DNA from 4 places in the Streptomyces sp. NPDC045899 genome. Region 3 is predicted to be linked to each of the others. Evidence: riboswitches for the same ligand, from Rfam matches in the RefSeq annotation. Region 3 holds a riboswitch; each other region holds the start of a gene.
The links. A riboswitch is a leader RNA that binds a small molecule or an ion and turns the genes downstream of it on or off. The one in region 3 is predicted to bind cyclic di-AMP.
Positions count from the first base shown of each region.

Region 1: linked by a shared signal. The riboswitch ahead of AC07FT_RS30335 (transglycosylase family protein) and the one ahead of AC07FT_RS27300 (C40 family peptidase) in region 3 are both predicted to bind cyclic di-AMP.
Region 2: linked by a shared signal. The riboswitch ahead of AC07FT_RS15160 (M23 family metallopeptidase) and the one ahead of AC07FT_RS27300 (C40 family peptidase) in region 3 are both predicted to bind cyclic di-AMP.
Region 4: linked by a shared signal. The riboswitch ahead of AC07FT_RS10325 (transglycosylase family protein) and the one ahead of AC07FT_RS27300 (C40 family peptidase) in region 3 are both predicted to bind cyclic di-AMP.

Region 1 covers NZ_JBWKKP010000027.1:32,441-37,824, reverse strand. The annotation lists gene eno (phosphopyruvate hydratase) at 1-662, opposite strand, end outside; gene AC07FT_RS30335 (transglycosylase family protein) at 915-1,586, opposite strand; cyclic di-AMP (ydaO/yuaA leader) riboswitch at 1,594-1,783, opposite strand; gene AC07FT_RS30330 (transglycosylase family protein) at 2,038-3,051, opposite strand; gene AC07FT_RS30325 (cytochrome P450 family protein) at 3,199-4,467, opposite strand; gene AC07FT_RS30320 (ATP-binding protein) at 5,120-5,384, shown strand, end outside.
Region 2 covers NZ_JBWKKP010000008.1:279,458-284,841, reverse strand. The annotation lists gene AC07FT_RS15175 (DEAD/DEAH box helicase) at 1-818, shown strand, start outside; gene AC07FT_RS15170 (hypothetical protein) at 1,028-1,330, shown strand; gene AC07FT_RS15165 (aldo/keto reductase) at 1,388-2,329, opposite strand; gene AC07FT_RS15160 (M23 family metallopeptidase) at 2,517-3,734, opposite strand; cyclic di-AMP (ydaO/yuaA leader) riboswitch at 3,746-3,882, opposite strand; gene AC07FT_RS15155 (PP2C family protein-serine/threonine phosphatase) at 4,144-5,384, opposite strand, start outside.
Region 3 covers NZ_JBWKKP010000021.1:133,156-138,539, reverse strand. The annotation lists gene AC07FT_RS27300 (C40 family peptidase) at 275-1,438, opposite strand; cyclic di-AMP (ydaO/yuaA leader) riboswitch at 1,447-1,625, opposite strand; gene pcrA (DNA helicase PcrA) at 1,783-4,281, shown strand; gene AC07FT_RS27290 (M23 family metallopeptidase) at 4,330-5,384, opposite strand, start outside.
Region 4 covers NZ_JBWKKP010000005.1:310,361-315,744, forward strand. The annotation lists partial or broken gene AC07FT_RS10315 (phosphoribosyltransferase) at 1-66, shown strand, start outside; gene AC07FT_RS10320 (DUF1876 domain-containing protein) at 105-374, shown strand; gene AC07FT_RS10325 (transglycosylase family protein) at 595-1,800, opposite strand; cyclic di-AMP (ydaO/yuaA leader) riboswitch at 1,806-1,983, opposite strand; gene AC07FT_RS10330 (DUF4232 domain-containing protein) at 2,477-3,211, shown strand; gene AC07FT_RS10335 (HEXXH motif domain-containing protein) at 3,609-5,384, shown strand, end outside.

The DNA.
Region 1 (5,384 bases), on a different contig from region 3:
AGGTCCAGGGCCTCGCGGTTGGAGTCCAGGTTCGGCGCGAAGCCGCCCTCGTCGCCGAGACCGGTGGACAGGCCCCGCTCCTTCAGCACCGACTTCAGGGTGTGGTAGACCTCGGTGCCCCAGCGCAGCGCCTCGGAGAAGGACTCCGCGCCGATCGGCGCGATCATGAACTCCTGGATGTCCACGTTGGAGTCCGCGTGCGAACCGCCGTTGAGGATGTTCATCATCGGGACCGGCAGCAGATGGGCGTTGGGGCCGCCCAGGTACCGGAAGAGCGGGAGGTCGGACGCCTCGGAGGCGGCGTGCGCGACGGCCAGCGAGACGCCGAGGATGGCGTTGGCGCCGAGCGAGGACTTGTCCGGGGTGGCGTCCAGGTCGAACATCGCCTGGTCGATCAGCCGCTGCTCGGTGGCGTCGTAGCCGACGAGCTCCGGGCCGATCTGCTCGATCACGGCGAGGACGGCCTTCTCGACGCCCTTGCCGTTGTAGCGGTTCTTGTCGCCGTCACGGAGCTCGAGGGCCTCGAAGGCACCGGTGGAGGCACCGGACGGAACGGCGGCACGGCCCGTACTGCCGTCGTCGAGGCCGACCTCGACCTCGACCGTGGGGTTGCCTCGCGAGTCGAGGATCTCGCGAGCTACGACGACGTCGATGGACGGCACGAGGTTCTCCTTCGTATGTGTCTGCGGTAGCGACACGAGCCTAACCGGACCGGAGGGCCGTACCCCCCGTTCGCCCGTCCCGCGAGACAGGACGTGGCATAAATAGCCAGTTTTGGGTGCCGATATCTACATTTTCCGTGAACCGACGAACCCCGGCCGGAACGCACCGCGGGAACGGCGCGCCCGGCCGGGGCTCGTGGTCGACATGTGGCCGCCGGGACCCGGATCCGGCCACGGTCGGCCGGACCGCGGTCAGCTCAGGTGGAGCCGCTGGCCCGGGTAGATCAGGTCGGCCTGCTCGACGATGTCCTTGTTCCGCTCGAAGAGCTTCTTCCAGCCGCCCTCGACATGCTCGGCCTTGGCGATCTTGCCCAGGGTGTCGCCCGGCTTGACCTTGTACTCGCCGTCGCCCTTCTTCACCGGTCCGCGGGCCTCGGAGCGGGCGGCGCGGTCGGACTCGGAGCGGGTCTCGGCCTTCGGCTGCGCGGGCTTGGGCGCCGGGGCCTTCGACTCCTGCTGACCGGAGTCGGCGGGGGCGGACGGGGACGGGGTGCCACCGGTGGTGAGCCCGGTGCCGCAGACGGGCCAGGCGCCCTTGCCCTGGCCGGCCAGAACCTTCTCGGCGACCTGTATCTGCTGGTCCTTGCTGGCCTTGTCGGCCGTGGGGGCGAACGAGGTACCGCCGTAGGCGGCCCAGGTGGAGCTCGAGAACTGCAGTCCGCCGTAGTAGCCGTTGCCGGTGTTGATGGACCAGTTGCCGCCGGACTCGCACTGCGCGACCTTGTCCCACTGGGCGGTGGTGGCCGCGGAGGCGGAGGTGGCCCCGATCAGCGGGGCGGCCACGGCGGCGCCCGCGAGACCGGCGAGCGCGGCGATACGGGTGGCCTTGGACGGGCGGCGGTGCTTGCCGTTGGACTTGAGCATCGTTGGTTCGTTTCCTCACCGACGCCTACGAGGTGAGCTGTCGGGTTCGGGCGTGAGTTGCCCGGCCGGTCACCACCGATCGACGAATGATCGACGATCGATCACACCGGCTTCACCCCAAGCCGACGAGCCCGTTTCCACAGGCCATTCGGCACCTACCTTGGGTCCCCCGCTCCTGCCTTCGGCGCTGACGCGTCGGTTCCCCCCGACCGCCGGCAGGACTCGGCGTGACGATCGACGGTGCCCGCGGTGGCGAGCGGAACGACGGTAAGCACAGCCCCCGGGAAGGTTCAAACACCCCATTCACAGCGAGAGCTGCTGTATCTGATCTCACCCGGCCCACATCCACGCAGGTGGGGCCGGGTGCGGAGAGAACGGACAGGGGGTGCGCACCGGGAGATGTGACGAGATGTATGTCTCACCGTCGCCAGACCGGGCAATTCACCCATAACTACCGCTCCTTGGCGCTGAGGTCCAACCGCTGACCGGGGAGGATTAGATCCGGATTGTCCCCGATGAGGCTTTCGTTGCCTTTGTAGAGGCCCCGCCACCCGGTCGGCAACTGCTCGCGCCGGGCGATGTCTGAGAGGTTGTCACCGGGCCGGACGGTGTAGCCGCCCTCCGAGGCCTCCTCCGCGCGTTCCCCGCTGTCCCGCGAGGCATGCCGTCCGGAGGGCCGCGGGGCCGCCTGGTCATCGTCGTCGGCCTCGTCCGGGTCCGCGGCACCGCGGTGGCGTCCGGTGGGCCCGGGGTCGGCGCTCTCGTCCGGGGACTCCGAGGCGTCCGGGATGCCGGAGGAGTCGGAGGACTTCGTATCCGACGGGGACGGGGACGGGGAGTCCTCGTCGTCCTCGCGGTCGGAGGCGGACGGGGAGGGCGTCTCCCGCCCCTCCCCGCCGTCGGGCGTCCGGCGCTCGCCGGAGTCGTCCGAGGGATCCGCGGAGTCCTGGGAGTCCGAGGGCTCCGTGGCGTCCGCGGAGTCATCGCGGTCCTCCGCCGCGGAGCCGTCACGCTCCCCCTCCCCGCCGTCACCGCGCTGACCGGTCGACGGCGGAGCGGTGTAGCCGGGGTCCACCTCGGGGGCGTCACCGCCGTCGGACAGCCCCGCGTTCACCGCGCAGCTGGGCCAGGCGTCCGGACCGCGGTCGTCCAGGATCGACTGGGCCACGGATATCTGCTGGGAGCGGCTGGCCAGATCGGGACGCGGGGCGTACGCGGTGCCGCCGTACTCCTTCCACATGGACAGGGTGAGCTGCAGACCGCCGTAGAAGCCGTTGCCCTCGTTGGCGCTCCACATGCCGCCGCTCTCGCACTCGGCGACGCGGTCCCAGGTGGCGGTGGAGGCGGCCTGGGCGCCACTGGCCCCGAAGAGGGGGATGGCGAGTCCGGCACCCGTGATGCCCGCCGCGACGACGATGGCCGGAGCCTGACGGGGGCGGCGGTGTCGACCGTTCCCGGAACGCATGTGGTGGCCTCTCGTGTCGGCGGTTGAGTTGTCGGTTGAACATAGCGACGGCACCCGATCATCACAAGCCGGTGTATCCCAGGTCACGCCCCGGTCACGCCACTGATCATTCGTCACTTATGTCGTCCGCCAAGGGCCTTCGCCGCCTCAGCCGCCAGGGGAATTCCAGCTCACCGGAAGGGTGCGCAGCCCCCGCATGATCAGCCCGCCGCGCCAGCGCAGATCGTCCGGATCCGCCGCAAGCCGGATATCGGGGATACGCCGCAGCAGGGTGCCGAGGGCGGCCTGGGCCTCCAGCCGGGCGAGCGGGGCGCCCAGGCAGTAGTGGATGCCGTGGCCGTAGCCCAGGTGCTGGTTGTCGGTGCGGGTGAGGTCCAGCACATCGGGGTCCCGGAAGCGCTCCGGATCACGGTCGGCCGCGGCGAGCACCACCAGTACCGGCTCCCCCTCGGCGACGCGCTGTCCGCCGAGGGTCAGCGGCTCGGTGGCGAACCGCCAGGTGGCGATCTCCACCGGACCGTCGTAGCGGAGCAGCTCCTCGACGCCGGCGGCGAGCAGCCGCTCGTCCCCTTCTTCCAGGGCCCGCTGGAGCCGGGCGCGTTGAACCGGATGGCGCAGCAGTGCGTACATCCCGTTGCCGATCAGATTGACCGTGGTCTCGAACCCGGCGAACAAGAGGATGAAGGCCATCGCGGCGGCCTCGTTCTCGGTGAGGTGCTCCCCGTGGTCGCTGGCCCGGATCAGTCCGGAGATGAGGTCCTCGTCCTCCCCTTCCTCTCCGAGCGTCTCCCGTTTGCGGTGGATCAGCTCGGCGAGATAGGCGCGGATGTGCTTCACGGCACGGGCGACACCGCCGCGCGGACCACCGCCGTGCCGGATCATGGAACCCGCCCAGTCCCGGAAGTCGTCCTGGTCCTCGCGGGGCACCCCGAGCAGATCGCAGATCGCGTAGATGGGGAGGGGGAAGGCGAACTCATGGATCAGATCGGCCTCTCCCCTTTCCTCGAACGCGTCGATGAGCTGATCGGTCAGCTCCTGGACCCGCGGGGCGAACGCGGCGACCCGGCGCGGGGTGAAGGCCTTGGACACCAGCCGCCGCAGCCGGGTGTGGTCCGGGGGATCGATATTGAGCAGATGTGTCATCAGATCGGCGCGCTGTTCACCGGGGATGCCCACCTTGCCCCGGGCATGGGCGGATTCACTGTGGGTCCTCGGGTTCTTGGAGAGCCGAGGATCGGCCAACGCCTGTCGCGCATCGGCGTATCGGGTCACCAACCACGCCTCCACACCACTGGGCAACGTGGTCCTGCGGACCGGGGCGTGATCGCGGAGCCAGGCGTACGCGGGGTACGGATCGGCGGCGAACTCCCAGGTGAAGAGGGTCGGCTCGGGAATGTCACGGGGCTGCTCTGGCACCCCCCGACGATACCGGCAGCCACCCCCTCCTCCACCAATACAGCCCCTATCACCCCTAGCGGGATGAATACGGATCAATACCGCCATCAGGGTAATTCCCTAGGGTAATCCCTGGGCTACCTCCACACTCCCTCCACGAATCGCCTGCAACCCGGGCTGATTGCCCGGATATGAGGCGGCTACGGAGGGCACCTCTCGGATCTTGCCCAGCGCGCCGTATGACATGCCGTTACACGCGCTGACGTCGGTCAACGCGCGTAAAAAGCGCCATGGCTGAAATGACGTCAGAGGTCCGAATGGGACTCAGGCACATGCACGGGGCCACCCGTTACTGGTGATACGATCACCGCGCTTGCCAGGCGAGCCATGGGCGCGTAAGACACACGGCGATCCGGAAATCAGCCGAGAAGGTCCCCACTCTGAGGAGCATTATGCCGCCAGTCGGGCATACGGAGCCGTTTAGGCGCACCGTCGCCTGCACGCTGCCGTCGGCAAGACGAGTGCGATGTCCCCGGACCATGCGGGCACCGTTCGGGCACTGATTCACCACCGTTCGGGCAGCGATTGACCGCCGCCCTCCGCGGGTCCGGAACCACCAGACGTGAACACCTCCCTTTCAGTCCCTGGCGGTCTAGTCGTTAAAGAGAGTCTCATGACGCAATACATACAGGATCCAGCATTCTGGGCCCTGATCGCAGGCACGCCTCTCGCCGCAACTGCCATATTCCGCGGGCGAAAGACGCAGGCGAAACTGCGTTCCGAGAAGGCGGAAGCCGAAAACCGCTACACAGATCTCGAGAACCAGTACTCCGCTGCGGTACAGGAGGCTCAGGTCCGCGCGGAGGAAGCCACCAAGAGTGCGCTGAAGTCCGCCATGCGAACGCTTCAGGGTCTCGCCAACGAACAGCAGCTGGCGA
Region 2 (5,384 bases), on a different contig from region 3:
GGACCGCCCCCCCACACATCGACGATGAGGGATGGTGCTACGACTGGGCCGATATGCAGAGAGACTGCGTTCTTCGCGAGGTCAGATCCACCGCATCCCTCGTGATCGACGAAGGGCAGAATCTGCCTGTCGGCTTCTATCAGCTCTGCCGCCTGCTAGGTGTCGGCGTCACGGTCTTCGCAGACGAGGCCCAGCGGATCGGCGACGAGGAGAGTACCGTATCCGAGATATCCCGATGCCTCGGAGTGCATGCGAATCCGCTCGCGCTGTGGGGGAATCGCCGGAACAGCCGGGAAATCGCGATGCTGGCATCGGAGTTCCTAACACGGAACCAGTCCGAGATGCCTGTCCCGACTCGCACCGGCAGTACCCCCACCGTCCTGAAGGTGCCTTCCTTGGAGTACCTCCTCACTGGAATCTCTCGGTACTTCAGCGCGCATCCGGAGCGGAGCATCGGAATCGTGTGCCGGTCGACTCGCTTGGTGCGGTATGTACAGAGCGGGCTGACTCGATTGGGGCTATCCCAATACACACAGGCCTATGTGTACGACGACCGTTACCGGAATGCCGTCGACTTCTCGACCCGCCCCATCCGGATCGTGAACACGGCGAGTATGAAGGGCTTGGAGTTCGACAGCGTCTTCGTCCCGGACATGGACGCGTACACGGAGGACCCGACTGGAGTGGACGCGCGTCTTCGTCTCTTCGTGCTGTGTACGCGCGCTCGCGAGGACCTCCACTTCGCCCACCGCGGGCCTCGCGAGCCCGCCATCCTGTCCAGCATCCCGGAGTCGTTGTTGGCCCGGCACGTCGGCTGATCTCGCAGCGCGCCGACGATACGGCCGTACGGCTGTACACCGTCGCCGCCCGTACATGACTCGAAGTATCCCGGCGCAGCCATGTCGGGCCCCCCGGCCTCGTACCCGAATGGAGCTGAGGTCCAGCTCACCTGGGAGTTCTGGTGTCCGCGCCCGGCGTCACGGGGTGCTGCGTAAGGTCAAGGCAACGACGAGCGGGAGGTATGGGGATGGCTGGTGTTCCGGCGGGTGTGGTGGCCGCGGGTGGGTTGGTCGGCGGGTACGGGGTGGCCCGGTGGACCAAGCGGCGGCCGCTGGGTGGCGTGGCATTGGCCGCCGCCGGGGCCGCGGCCGCGCGGGGGTGGCGGGAGAAGGCCGGGAACGGGACGGCGGCGGCGCTGAGCGGGATGTACGTCGCGGCGTTCGCCGGGTCGCATCCCCTGGCCAAGAGGATCGGGGCCTGGCCGTCGGTGTTCGCCGTCGCGGGTGGGGTCGCCCTCGCCTCCTGGGCCCTCGCCGATCGGCGTTCGTAGAGGTCTCATCGCCGGCCGCGGCGGGCGGAGTCGGTTTCCGCCCGCCGCGTTCGCGGCTCAGGCCGAGGCGCTGGTGAGGAGGTCCAGCTCCGGCTGGGTCAGCTGGAGGTCCGCCGCCGCGAGGAGGGGCGGGAGTTGGGCGAGGCTGCGGGCGCTGGCGATCGGGGCGACGACCGTGGGCCGGGTGGAGAGCCAGGCGAGGGCGACCGTGGCGGGTTCGGCTCCGTGGTGCGCGGCCACCTCGTCGAGGGCCGCGAGGACCTTCCGGCCGCGCTCGGTCTCCAGGTGTGCGGCCGCACGCGGGGAGCGCGCGCTGTCGACCGCGGTGCCGGGGCGGTACTTGCCGGTGAGGAAGCCCGCGGCGAGCGCGAAGTAGGGGACGGTCGCCAGACCGTGCCGGATCGCCACATCGGCCGGCGGGCCCTCGAAGGTGTCGCGTGAGACCAGGTTGTAGTGGGGCTGGAGGGCGGCGTAGCGCGCCAGGCCCTCCTGGGTGGTGAAGGTCAGGAAGGAGTCGAGCCGTTCGGCGCTGATGTTGGACGCGCCGAGCTCGCGCACCTTCCCCTCCTTGACCAGTGCGTCCAGGGTGGTGGCGATCTCCTCCACCGCCACCGACTCATCGTCGTAGTGGGTGTAGTAGAGATCGATGTAGTCGGTGCGCAGCCGCCGCAGGGAGTCCTCGATCCCGGCCCGTATGGTGGCCGGGGAGAGTCCTCGGCGCTCCGGGGAGCCGCCGACCTTGGTGGCGAGGACGATGTCGGAGCGGTTGCCGCGGGAGGCGAACCAGTTGCCGAGGACGGTCTCGGACTCGCCGCCCTGGTTGCCGGGCACCCACGCCGAGTAGACGTCGGCCGTGTCGATGAAGTTGCCGCCGGCGGCGGCGTAGGCGTCGAGCACCCGGAAGGACTCGGTCTCGTCCGCGGTCCAGCCGAAGACGTTCCCGCCGAGGGAGAGCGGGGAGACGGAGAGATCGCCGATCTTCTGCTTGTTGTCAGCCATGCGTTACTCCAACGCACCGGTGAGTGACCTTGTTCCGGGGCGGGCGGCCGCCCCCGCACGCACACTTCCGGACGCGAACCGACGGCCCTGGCGTCAAGGGGGGAGAGAGCGCCAGGGCCGCCGGAGTATGCGGATATCAGGAGTGCGTGGATATCAGGAGTGCGTGGGCATCAGGGGTGCGTGCGCATCAGGGGTTCTGTCCGTGCTCGCGCAGCCACGGCATCGGGTCGATCGGGGAGCCGCCCCCGGGTCGCACCTCGAGGTGGAGGTGGGGACCGGTCACATTGCCGGTGGCGCCGACGCGGCCGATCACATCGCCGGTGGTCACCTTGCCCGAGGTGACGACCATGGACGACAGGTGGCAGTACCAGACCTCGGTGCCGTCATCCAGCTTGAGCACGATGCGGTAGCCGTACGAACCGGCCCAGCCGGCCTGGGTGATGGTGCCGCCGTGGACCGCCTTGACGGGCGTACCGGTCGGGGCGGCGAAGTCCTGTCCGGTGTGGTCGGCGGACCACATGTCGCCGGCCTGGCCGAAGCCCGCGGTCAGGGTGTACGAGGCGACGGGGAGGGTGTACGCGGCGGCCAGCTTGGCGCGGCGCTCGGCCTCGGCCTTGCGCTCGGCGGCCTCCTTGGCCTTCCGCTCGGCTTCCTTCTTCTTGGCCGCGGCCTCCGCCTTGCGCTCGGCCACCTCGTCGGCGACCTCGTCCGCGGCCTTCTGGGCTGCGGCCTCGGCGGCGGCGGTGCGCTTCTCCTCGTCGGCGGAGTTCTGCTGGTTCTCGGCCTGCTGGAGGATGCGGGCGCGCAGCGCCTCACCGGCGTCGGTGGTGCCGCTCGCCTCGTCCTGGGTGGTCAGCCCGGCCTGGGAGAGGGGGGCCGCGTCGGTGGTCGCGGAGCCGTCGTCGTCGGAGATCAGCGAGCCGATACCGGGGATGTTCCCGGCGTCGGGGAGCCGGTCCTTGACCTCGTCGGCGACGTGGGCGAGGTCGGGCATGGAAATCGGGGCCGCCGGACGGTCCTTGGCGCTGGCCATCCCGCCCGCGCCGACCGCGGCGATGACACCGACGCCGAGCACGGCGCCGCTGCGCGCCATCGTGCCGCCCCGCTGCTTCACCACGCGGTGCCGACCGCGTACGGAGATGGACTCCTCCGTGGGGTTCCACTCTTCCCAGGTCTCGCTGTCGGGCCCCGGGCCCGCCGGGCCCTCTGCGCCGTTCACCGCGTACTCCCCCTGGTCGGCGGCGAAGCCCGCCTCCTCGGCGAAGCCCCCTTCAGTGGCGAATCCGCCACCGGACCTCACGCTTCCACTCGCGTCGAAACCGGGGCCATAGGCGGTGGCGGTGCCGGAACCGACGCCCGATGCGCGGTATGGAGCCTCGTCCAGGACAGACCTGTTGGACGCCACTGGGGCGCACTCCTTTCCTTCCCTCTCGCCTACCGGGTTAGCTGACGGGTTCGGAGCAGGAAGGTCTCCTACGGGTCAGGTTCGACCCGATTCACCCCAAGGTGGTGGTTCCCCGGTTCCCTTGGTGCTGTTGTGGTGCAGTGCTACTGCTGCCGCTGTGCGTTACGGGATTCGGCGACGGCGCACGGTGCCGCCCTTGCGACGGTTGTGACGACCGCGCTGCGTTATCGAACGTTAATAGAGAGCGCTATGTGATTCCAAGCTGTTCTGAGGAATCAGCACAGCTTTGGTCTGAACTTAGCCACCAATTCTGGACATACAGGGGCGAGTTACCCTCCAGGGAAAGGGTGTGCAAAACCCTGGAACCGCTGATCGTGCATCAATTGTTATGCGTAGGGAGCATGGTCAACTACGGTCCGTGGCCGGGGTCCTTCACGAGTCCCTCACCATTGCCGTGACCACCGCTACCGCGGCCGTCGGCGCCACCGCCGTTGCCGTTGCCGTTGCCGCGGTGGCGCAGTGCGAGCAGCGCCATGTCGTCCGACGTCCCGCCGCCGGTGTGCAGCTCGACATCGGCCACCAGCGCGTCCAGCAGCTCGCCCGGGCCGTCGAAGCGGCGACCGCGCAGCCGGTCCTCGGGGTCGTAGAACACGCCCTCCCGGTCGCGCGCCTCCGTCACCCCGTCCGTGAAGAGCAGCAGGGTCGCGCCCTCGGTGAAGCGCAGCTCCGTCACCCGGTCCGGCCAGCCGCCCAGTTCCCCCATCCCCAGCGGCAGCGCCGACGCCTCCGGGTCGACCCGGCGCACCGTGCAGCCGCCCCGGTCCGTCCGGCCGCCGTCGGCCCCCTCCAGCAGCAGCGGTGGCGGATGGCCGCGGTTGATCACCCGGAGGGTCGAGTCCCCGCGCGGGATCTCGGCCAGGACGGCCGTGGTGAACCCCTCGAACCCCTCGAGGTCCGCCCGCCGCGCGCCCTCGCGCTGCAACGCCCGCTCCAGCCGCCCCGCCAGCCCCTCCAGCGTCGTCTCCTGCTCCGCGGCCTCCCGGAAGGAACCGATGAGGATCGCGACCGTCTCGACGGCCTGGAGCCCCTTGCCGCGGACGTCGCCGACGACCAGCCGGACGCCGTGCGGGGTGTCCTGCACCGCGTACAGGTCACCGCCGATCGCGGCGTACCGCTCGGCCGCCACATAGCGCGCCGCGACGTCCAGCCCGGCCAGCCGGGCGGGCGGTACGGGCAGGACGGCCCGCTGGGCCGCCTCGGCCACGCCGCGCGCCGAGGCCAGCCGGCGGTCGCTGCGCCGCACCAGGCGGTTGATCAGGAGCGCCAGCAGGGTGACGGTGGCGACGGTGATGATCTCGGACAGGGCCTGGCTTGGGTCCTTCACACCGTGGAACTCGGCCAGTGTGACCGCCGCGGCGAGCGCGAGGACCGCCGTGAGGACGGTCTCCCACAGCCCGAAGAGCGGAGCGGCGACCAGCGGGGCGGCGGAGAGGAAGGGACCCGCGGTGTAGTTGGCCGGGGAACCGAGGTCGAAGATGATCCCGCCGACGATCAGCAGCCCGGGAACCCAGCGCACCAGCCGCCGGCCCAGGACCACCCTGGACGGCTCATCGGCCGACGCGCCGCCCGCGGTGGCCCCGGTGGGCCCGT
Region 3 (5,384 bases):
CTCCCGGCGACGGGCGACGGGCGACGGGCGACGGGCGACGGGCGACGGGCGACGGGCGACGGGCGACGGGCGACGGGCGACGGGCGACGGGTCCGGGGCCTGGCCCGTCCACGCCGTCTGCCGCCATGGTTCGCGCTCCGGGCGCGAGGTGGCGTGCGGTCCGTCGTCGGCAGCCGCGCCGCTGCCCCGGCTGCCGACGGGCGGGGTGGCCGGGGGCCATTGGCGGCCCCCGGCTTCGCGTGGGCGGCGCGCCGCCTGATCCGGCTTCGCCGGGTCAGGCGGGGCGGACGCTGCCATAGACCGGCATCTCGGTGATCGGCGCCTTCTTCACCGAGTCACCCGGCTTCGGCGCGTGGATCATCATCCCGTCGCCGATGTACAGCCCGACATGGCTGATGTCGTCATAGAAGAAGACCAGGTCACCCGGCTTGAGCTCGGACGTGGACACCCGCGTGCCCACCTTCACCTGGTCCCAGGTGGTGCGCGGCAGGGACACCCCGGCGGACTTCCAGGCGGCCTGGGTCAGCCCCGAGCAGTCGAAGGAGTTGGGGCCGGTGGCGCCCCACACGTACGGCTTGCCGATCTGCGCCTGCGCGAAGGCGATGGCCTTCGCCGCCTTGGTGCTGTCCGAGGGCGCGGGGCTGGAGGGAGTGGACGGCGTGGACGAGCCGGAGCCGTCGTTCCCCTCTCGCCGCTGACGCTCGGCCTCCGCCTTGCGCTGCTTCTCGGCCAGCTCGGCGGCCTTGCGCTTGGCCTCCTCCTGCTTCTTCCGCTCGATCGCCGCGAGCCGCGCCTTCTCCTTGGCGGTCAGGTTCGACAGCAGCCGCCGGGCCTCGGAGAGCTTGCTCTGGACGGACTTCTTCTTCTCCTTGAGCGTCTTCTGCGAGGAGGTCAGCGAGGCGAGACTGCTGGTGGCAGTGGCGCGCTCCTTGGCCGCCTTCTTCTGCTGCTCCTGGAACTGCTGGACGGCGTGCCGCTGGTGGCCGGTGAGCCGGTCCATCAGGTGCGACTGGTCGAAGACGTCCTTCGGGTCGGAGGAGAAGAGCATGGCGGCGGTGCTGCTGGCCATACCGCCGCTGCGGTACTGGGCGGCGGCGTAGGAGCCGAGGGTGCGGCGGGCCTCGTTGAGCTTCTCGGTGCGCTTGGCGACGGTGTCCAGCAGCTTGTCGACCTTGGCGCGCTGGGTCTCGGTGCGCTCCTTGGCGGCGTTGTAGCCCTGGGTGGCGCTCTCCGCCTGGTGGTACAGGGTGTCGACCTTCTTCTTGACCGCTTCGATCGACTGGGTGGCGGGCTTGGGATCACCGGGCGCGGCGTTGGCCGTCTGGGAGAGCAGGGTGACCGAGGCCAGGGCGGCCGTGGTGACCCCGACCGCGGTGCGCCGGCTCTGGCCGGTGAGCGTGGCCGGTATTCGGGTCCGCGGTTTGCGGTGCGACGCCAAGGGAGGCGACTCCTTCCGTGGACCGCCTACCGGGTTAGCTGTCGGGTTCGGGCGGACGGAAGGCTGCCCTACGGCCCGTCCGGGCGGCACACGAGGTGCCGTCGCCGGGCCGATTCACCCCGGTGGAACGTGTGGGTCCCCGGCTCCGGCTGCCTCGCGGCAGGACCGGACTCGGCGGAGGCGGTCCGTGCCGACGCTGGTCGCCGACGATGGTCCGGACTGCCTGACGCAGGACGGTAGCCAACTCGTGGGGTCCCTGTGAAGGCTGGTGTTCCTTTTGCCCGAAACCGTTTCGTGATGTTCGTACTCGGGGTGTCAGTGGGGCGGCCTAGACTCGGTCAGCGATGAGCAGCCTCTTTGACGACAGCTTCCTGGCGGACCTCGGGCCCTCGGGCGAGGAGCCCCCGCCGCCCGAGGACCACGGGGACCACGAGGGTCCCGGGCACCACGGCCCCGGCGGCGCCGAGGACGTACCGCACCACCTGTTCAGCGGCGCGTTCGACGCGCCGGTGCCGAGCACGTCCCGGGAGGCGTACTACCGGGACGGCGCGGCCCGGCCCGCCGTGGACCCGGCCGCCCTGCTCGAGGGGCTGAACGAACAGCAGCGGGCGGCGGTGGAGCACACCGGTGGTCCGCTGCTGATCGTCGCCGGAGCCGGTTCCGGCAAGACCCGGGTACTCACCCACCGCATCGCGTACCTGCTCGGTGCGCGCGGAGCGCACCCCGGCCAGATCCTCGCCATCACCTTCACCAACAAGGCCGCGGGTGAGATGAAGGAGCGGGTGGAGGAGCTGGTCGGCCCGCGGGCGAACGCCATGTGGGTCTCCACGTTCCACAGCGCGTGCGTGCGCATCCTGCGCCGCGAGTCCAAGAAGCTGGGCTTCACCTCATCGTTCTCGATCTACGACGCGGCCGACTCCAAGCGGCTGATGGCGCTGGTCTGCCGCGATCTCGACCTGGACCCCAAGCGGTACCCGCCCAAGTCCTTCAGCGCCAAGATCTCCAACCTGAAGAACGAGCTGATCGACGAGGAGACCTTCGCCGGTCAGGCGACGGACGGTTTTGAGAAGACCCTCGCCGAGGCGTACGCGATGTACCAGTCGAGGCTGCGCGAGGCCAACGCGCTGGACTTCGACGACATCATCATGACCACGGTCAATCTGCTCCAGGCGTTCCCGGACGTGGCCGACCACTACCGCCGCCGGTTCCGCCATGTGCTGGTCGACGAGTACCAGGACACCAACCACGCGCAGTACACCCTGGTGCGCGAGCTGGTCGGCACGGACACCGAGGAGACCACCGCGGGTGAGCTGTGCGTGGTGGGCGACGCCGACCAGTCCATCTACGCCTTCCGCGGCGCCACCATCCGCAACATCCTCCAGTTCGAGGAGGACTACCCGCAGGCGCGGACCATCCTGCTGGAGCAGAACTACCGCTCCACGCAGACCATCCTCAGCGCGGCCAACGCGGTCATCGAGCGCAATGAGAACCGCCGTCCGAAGAACCTGTGGACCGAAGCCGGTGCCGGAGCCACCATCACCGGTTACGTCGCCGACACCGAGCACGACGAGGCCCAGTTCGTCGCCGACGAGATCGACCGGCTGACCGACGCGGGCGACGCCAAGGCCGGTGACGTCGCCGTCTTCTACCGCACCAACGCCCAGTCCCGTGTCTTCGAGGAAGTCTTCATCCGGGTCGGGCTGCCGTACAAGGTCGTCGGCGGTGTGCGCTTCTACGAGCGCAAGGAGGTCCGGGACGTCCTGGCCTATCTGCGGGTGCTGGCCAACCCCGAGGACAGCGTCCCGCTGCGCCGCATCCTCAATGTGCCCAAGCGCGGTATCGGCGAGCGCGCCGAGGCGATGATCGACGCCCTGTCGCTCCGCGAGAAGATCACCTTCCCGCAGGCGCTGGTCCGGGTCGCCGAGGCGTACGGCATGGCGGCCCGCTCGGCCAACGCGGTCAAGCGGTTCAACACGCTGATGGAGGAGCTGCGCACCATCGTGGAGTCGGGCGCGGGCCCGGCCACGGTGCTGGAGGCGGTGCTGGAGCGCACCGGCTATCTCGCCGAGCTCCAGGCGTCCACGGACCCGCAGGACGAGACCCGTATCGAGAACCTCCAGGAGCTCGCGGCCGTGGCCCTGGAGTTCGAGCAGGACCGGGGCGAGGAGAACCCCGGTACCCTCGCGGACTTCTTGGAGCAGGTCGCGCTGGTGGCCGACTCCGACCAGATCCCGGACGAGGACCCGGACGGCACCGGGGTGATCACCCTGATGACGCTGCACACGGCCAAGGGGCTGGAGTTCCCGGTCGTCTTTCTCAGCGGTCTGGAGGACGGCGTCTTCCCGCATATGCGGGCGCTCGGCCAGACCAAGGAGCTGGAGGAGGAGCGGCGGCTCGCGTACGTGGGGATCACCCGTGCCCGTGAGCGGCTGTACCTGACCCGCTCCACGATGCGCAGCGCCTGGGGACAGCCCGCGTACAACCCTCCGTCCCGGTTCCTGGAGGAGATCCCGGACCAGTACGTGCAGTGGCGCCGGACCGGTCCGGCCACCCCGTCGGCGTCCATGGGCGCCCTCGGGGGCGGTGGATTCTCCGGCGGGGGTCTCTCCGGTGGCGGGGCGTCGCGGTCGCGGGGCGGGGCGAGCGGGTTCGCCACCCGGCGGGCGAAGGAGCGGCCCGCGGTCTCGCTGGCCGTGGGTGACCGGGTCACCCATGACACCTTCGGGCTCGGCACCGTCGTGGCGGTCAAGGGCAGCGGGGACAACGCGGAGGCCACGATCGACTTCGGCGAGGAGAAGCCGAAGCGGCTGCTGCTGCGGTACGCGCCGGTCGAGAAGCTCTAGGGGGCGTCCCGGTCCCGGTCCCGGGGACAGCCCCGGGACCGGGATTGGTTACGACGGGTTGAGGCCGTGGCCGCGCAGCCAGGGCAGCGGGTCGACGGCCTCTCCGCCGCCGGGGTGCACCTCGAAGTGCAGATGGGGACCGGTGGAGTTGCCGGAGTTACCGGAGAAGGCGATGGTGTCGCCGGCCTTGACGGTTCCGGAGCGGATCTTGGCGCTGCTGAGGTGGCAGTACCAGGTCTCCGTACCGTCCGGGCTGGTCACTATGACCATGTTCCCGTAGGCGTCGTTCCACTGGGTCCGCACGGTGCCGTCGGTCGCGGCCATCACGGGCGTGCCGTAGCTGACCGGGAAGTCGATCCCGGTGTGCACGGACATCCAGTTGATGCCCGCCTGACCGTAGGTGGCGCTCAGCCCGTGCTGGGCGACGGGGAGCGCGAACTTGGGGCGCAGCGCCTCCTTGCGCGCGGCCTCCGCGGCCTTCCGCTTCTTCTCGGCGGCCTGGCGCTCCTTGAGGTCGATGCGCTCCTGGGTGCGGCTGGCGCGGTCCCGGAAGTCGTCGGCGCCCTCACGGACTTCGGCGAGCTGGGTGTCCAGCTTGCTGTTGACGGCGGCGGCCTTGACGGGCGGCGCGGTGTCGGCGGCGGCCTGGGTGGTCGAACCGTCCTTCTTGTCGTTGCTCATTCCGACGGACGCGGCGGCCACGGCGCTGACGCCGAGGGCGCAGACGGAGGGGACGGCGACGGTGAGGAGCGCGGAGCGCTTGGGACGGGAGGAGACGGTGCGGCGGCGGGCCCTTCCGCTGCCGCCACCGTTTCCACGGCGGGCGGCGGGGGTGGGCGGCGACGGCGGGGACAGGAGCGTCACGTCGGCATCGGGCGCGGGCTCGTCTCCGGCCGCCGCCCCGGGTTCGGGTTCCGCCTCGGGGACACCGGGGTGCTCGTCGTGCGCCGCGTCGAATGCCGCCTCGTGGGACGCGGTGTGCGGCGTCTCGTCGACGGTGGCGAAGGCGGTGGTGTCCCAGAACTGGGTCTGACCGGTGTCGATCCCCGAGGTCAGGTCCGAGCCGTCGAAGGAGTCATAGGTCTCGTACCCGCCGGTGTCAT
Region 4 (5,384 bases), on a different contig from region 3:
GACTTCTCCCAGACCGGGGACGCCGAGGTGGTGGAGCTGCTGTCCGGGTCGACCGGAGAGACCGGGGAGGCGCATCCTGGAAGGTAAGGCAGGAGGTGATCGTGATGGAGACGATCGTGGGATGCGACATACAGATGGAATTCCGTGAGGTCGGCCCCCTGACCGAAGCGGTGGTCAGGCTGAGAATGCACGACGGCACCGAGATGCTGGCCCAGGGCCGCGCCAACCGCAACCCCGACGACCCGGCACAGCCGCGGGTCGGCGAGGAGATCGCGGCGGCGCGGGCGCTGAGCAACCTCGCCCACCGGCTGATCGGCAAGGCGGGTGGCGACATCGAGGAAGTCACACACACCAAGGCGCATCTGACGATGTAGCCGGTCGCGGCGGCAGGCGTCGCGACCGATGAGGACCGCGGGGAAGCGGGGCCGTCCGCCGCGGCATGAGGGTGCTGCGCCGGACGTGCTGGGCTGCCCGGACGGCAGTGCCGTCCGGGCAGCCCACCGGCGTCTTCTCCCGGGGCCCACCGGCGCCGGGAGCGCTCGGATCCCGGTCGGATCCCGGTCGGATCCCGGTCGGATCCCGCTCGGACCTCGTTCAGACGGAGACGCCCTTGGAGCGCAGATAGCTCAGCGGATTGACGTCCGAGCCGTAGTCGGGACCGGTGCGCACCTCGAAGTGCAGATGCGGGCCGGTGCTGTTGCCGGTCGAACCGGAGCTGCCGATCTGCTGGCCGCCCTTGACCGACTGGCCGACCTGCACGGAGAGCGCCGACATGTGCGCGTACTGGCTGTACATGCCGTCGGAGTGGCGCAGCACGACCTGGTAGCCGTACGACCCGCCCCAGCCCGCCGCGACCACCTCGGCCGGGCCCACCGCCCGCACCTGGGTGCCCGTGGGCACGGGGAAGTCGGCACCGGTGTGGTGACCGCTGGACCAGCTGCTGCCGGACACCCCGTAGGCGGTGCCCACCTGGGTGCTGGCGACCGGGGTGGTGAAGGAGGAGGAAGAGCGGGCGGTGGAGTCCTGCCGCCCCTGGGCGGAGCCGGAGCCGCTCGCCTTCCCGGCGTCGGTGCTCGGCTTGGGTTTGGGCGTGGCCCGCGGGGCCTGCTTCTGTCCGCCCTCGGTGTCGAGGGAGAGCCGCTGACCGGGGAGGATCAGATTGGGGTCGTCGCCGATGGTCCGGCGGTTGGCGTCGTAGAGCGCCTCCCATCCGCCGTCGACGTGCTCGGCACCGGCGATCCGGGAGAGGGTGTCACCCCCGGCGACGGTGTAGGAGCCGGACTGGGGGACGGCCTTGGTGGTGGCCTTGGGCGCGGCCTTCGGGGCCGCCTTGGGCGTGGCCTTGGGAGTGGCCTTCGGCGTCTCCTTCGGGGTCTGCGCGGTGGAGCCGCCGGAGCCGGTCGAGACGTCCGGGGCGGGACCGCCGCGGGTCAGCCCGGCCTTCACCGAGCACACGGGCCAGGCGGTGGGGCCCTGGCCGGCGAGCACCTTCTCGGCCACGGTGATCTGCTCGCCCTTGGTGGCCAGGTCGGCGCGGGGCGCGTAGGAGCCGCCGCCGTACCCCTCCCAGGTGCTCTGGGAGAACTGGAGGCCACCGTAGTAGCCGTTGCCGGTGTTGATGCTCCAGTTGTTGCCGGACTCGCACTCCGCCACCTTGTCCCAGGTGTCCACGGAGGCGGCGTTCGCCTGGCCGACGCCGATGAGCGGCAGGGCCACTCCGGCACCGCCCGCGGTGAACGCGAGTTGGGCGCGGGAGACGCGACGAGGCTTAGGCCGGCGGTGACGTCCGCGTGCAGCCATTGAGCTCTTCCTCTCCTACGCCTGCGAGGTGAGCTGTCGGGTTCGGGCTGGAGTTGCCCGGCCGCAGGCGCACGGGGCCATGGCCTCGTGGTGCGTCTTCACCCCAAGCCGTGCCGCGCGGTCCACGCGGTACGGCACCTACCTGGTTCCCCCGCTCCTGCCGTGACAGGTCGTCGTTTCACCCCTCAGCCGACGGCAGGACTCGGCGCTCCGGCGAAGGAGGCCGCCGCATGGAATGCGACGAGAGCCGCACAGTAAACACATCGTTTTGGTCACGACAAGGTCTCGGGTTCTCGATCAAGGCGCCGGCTCCCCGGCCTCTCGTCCGGTGTCACTCTGTGCGCCGGGTCTCCTCCGGAGAGCGAGTGCGAAAACTGCCGAATGTCCGTCAGAAACGTTACGCCACAGTGGAATCCGTTGCCGTCTGTTGATCTCCGCCTGGAAATCGATCAGTTGGCGCCTTTCTTTGTGACCTGCGTCACTGCTTTCCGATTTTGGCCGATAACGGTGTGGTGCGTGATTTACGGATTTGCCAGGGAAATGCGGCTAATACGCCGGGTGACATAAGGGCGCCAAAGCGGGGAAGGGTGAGCCAAGGGGGATGGACAGGAAGCATTCGGGGCAGGCGCGCTCGCGGCCGCTGCCCCGGCCGACGGCTGACCTGGGGAGGTCGCTCATGGTGCAAGGACACGGCACGACGGGAGCACGGCACACGGCAATGGCCCGCTCCCGGCCGCTGGTCTTATCCGCGCTGCTCATCGGCGCGCTGGCCACGGCCACCGGCTGCGGCACCGATGAGGGGGAGGGGGCGTGGGAGCGTTCCGGCGGCTCCGGTGCCACTCACGCGGCGGAATCGGCCCGCGCCGTGGAATCGGCGGCGGCCCCGGCTCCACGGGACCGGCGCTCCACTCCGTCCGGCGACCGGTCCGCCGCGGGGCCCGCGTCGGCCTCCGCCTCCGCGTCCGCGTCGGCAGGCGGCTCCGGTGCCGCTCCCTCCGCGCGCCGCGTCTGCTCCACGGAACGGCTGAAGCTGAGTGTGGGCCGCAAGGACGTGGGTGCGGGCAATGTCTATCTGCCGCTGGTCCTCACCAACACCTCGACCTCGGCCTGCACCCTCACCGGTTTCCCGGGGGTGTCCCTGCTCGACGCCGACGGCGCGCTGATAGGCGAGCCCGCCGCCCGGCGGGGCGCTTCGCACTCCACCATCCCGCTGCCCCCGGGCGGCAGCGCCTCCGCGCTGCTGCACACCCTCAACGACGGCGTCGCCGACACCCCCTGCTGGAAGTCCGCCACGAGTATCCGGGTCTATCCGCCGGATTCCTTCCGCGCGATGAAGGTCGCGGCGCACTCCTTCCGCGTCTGCGGCGGGGTCTTCGATGTCGAAGCGGTGCGTTCCGGGGCGGGCGCCTGACATCTGTCAGCGGCATACCGGACCGCTGTCATCCCGGGTAGAAGTGTCCGAAAATCTTGACAAGCCAGGCGCCGACTGGCTGTGTTCACCCTTTCGCAATCAAAAGGGGTAGGTCACCATGAGGGGTGCCTCACGTGAGCCGGTGGTTAGCGTCCGGAGGGGGACGGTGTCATGGAGCGATTCGCGACCGGGGTCGAGACGGAGCTGCTGGACCTTTCGGGAGCGACCCTCGAGGACCTTGACCGGGGCGACGGATTCCCTTCGGTGACCCAGCGGTTGCTCGACGCCGTCCAATTTCCACCCACCCTGGTGACCGCCGCCACGTCCGGACAGAATTGCGTCAGCGAGGGAACGCCGGAATAGTGCCGCATCCCTCGCTTTGTGGAACAAGGTGGCCATGACGGCTGAACGTTCCTTTCATCGCCTTTCGGAGCGGTGTTTCACCGAGTTGGGCCGGGGTTCGGGCGGTGTGTCGTCGGTGGCCGAGCTGCGGTCCGGGCAGCGCAGCCGGACCATGCTCCTGCTGCGCGCCCTGGTCGGCATCGCCTCCGGTCACCCCGCGCTGCCGGGCCCGCTCCCCGGTGTCCGCGAGCCGTGGCGCCTCCTCATCCGGGCGGAGCGCACGGACCCGGCGGCCGTGGACCGCGTCCTGCTGCACCCCCAGACGGGCACCTGGCTCAACCGCTGTCTGCGCAGGCTGCGCGGCCGGTCACCGGGGACCGCACCGCTGTGGACCGAAACCGGCTATCTGTACGCGATGGCCGCCTCGGCCGCGCTTCTCGCGGGGATCGACTTCCGTATCACGGTGGCGGTGCGCGAGGGCGGAGTGATGCTGCCCGCCCTGGGTTTCGCGCGCCTTCCGGACCGTACGGCGGAAACCGCCGAGGTCGTCCGCGGACCGGAAGGGAAGAGCGCGCTCACCGCCGGACCGCATACCGTGCCACTGCCATTCGACCCCGCCGGGAAGGCCACCGGGAACCGCGCCGGAAACGCGCCGGCCGAATGCGCCGGGAATGCGCCCGGCTGGTACGGCCTCCGGCGATTGCGCGGTGAACACCACGGGCATTTGAGCGCCCCCTTCCTCGACGATGTCGACCCCTATCGCGATTTCCTCCGCACCACCCCGCCGGAAAGGCTCGACGAGGACGAGTGGCGGCACTGGCGGACGTGTTTCGACGGCGCCTGGCGGTTGGTCGCCGAACAGACACAGGTGGATCCGGGTGGTATCGCCGCGTGTATCGGATCCCTCGTCCCCGTGCCGTACACCGCCCACCCCGAGCTGTTCAGCGCCTCGTCCCCGGAGGCGCACGGATGCGTCCTGCTGGGCCGCCCCGCGGATCCGCTCGCCCTGGCCGCGTCGCTGGTGCACGAGGCCCAGCACATCAAGCTCAGCGCGCTGATGGACCTGGTGCCGCTGATCGAAGGGGGACTGGAGGAGGTCCACCACGCCCCCTGGCGGCCGGACCCCAGACCGCTGCGCGGGCTGCTGCACGGGGTGTACGCCTTCCTGGGCGTCACCGGGTTCTGGTGGGACCGGTGGCACCGCGCCGGGGCCGGACCGGTCCGGGACACCGCCGCGTTCGAGTTCGCCCTGCGCCGGGCGCAGACCGCCCGGGGGCTGCGCACACTGCGCACACACGCCCGGCTCACACCCCGCGGTGAAAGGTTCCTTCGGCTTGCCGGGGAACGGCTCGCCGACTGGCCGGCCGAGACCGTACCGGCGCTGCCGCGGCGGTGGGCCGACGCCGTGCTCCTCGACGCCGAACTCCTCTACCGGCTGCGCCATCTGCGCTGCGACCCGGAGCGGACGGCCCAGTGGGCACGGGCCCGGCAGCAGGGCAGTGCCCCACCGCGGGACCTGCCCGGGACCGTCGTCCGGGCGGCCCCCACCGAGTCCCCGACACGCCCCGCGCTCGTACGCCGGCTGCTCGGCGATCCGGTGGCGTACGCCCGGCTCCACGCGGACGGGGGAGTCCGGCTCCCCGGCGGCGACGGCCCCGACGGCGGCACCCCCGACGCAGCCGATCTCGACTGGGCCGCCGGACGGTCCGCAGCCGCGCTCGACGGCTACCGGGCCCGGCTGGAGAAGTCGCCGGACGATCTCTCCGCATGGGCCGGGCTCGCGCTCAGCGTGCCGGGCGGCACCGCGCGGCGGGCGCTGCGGACCCGTCCC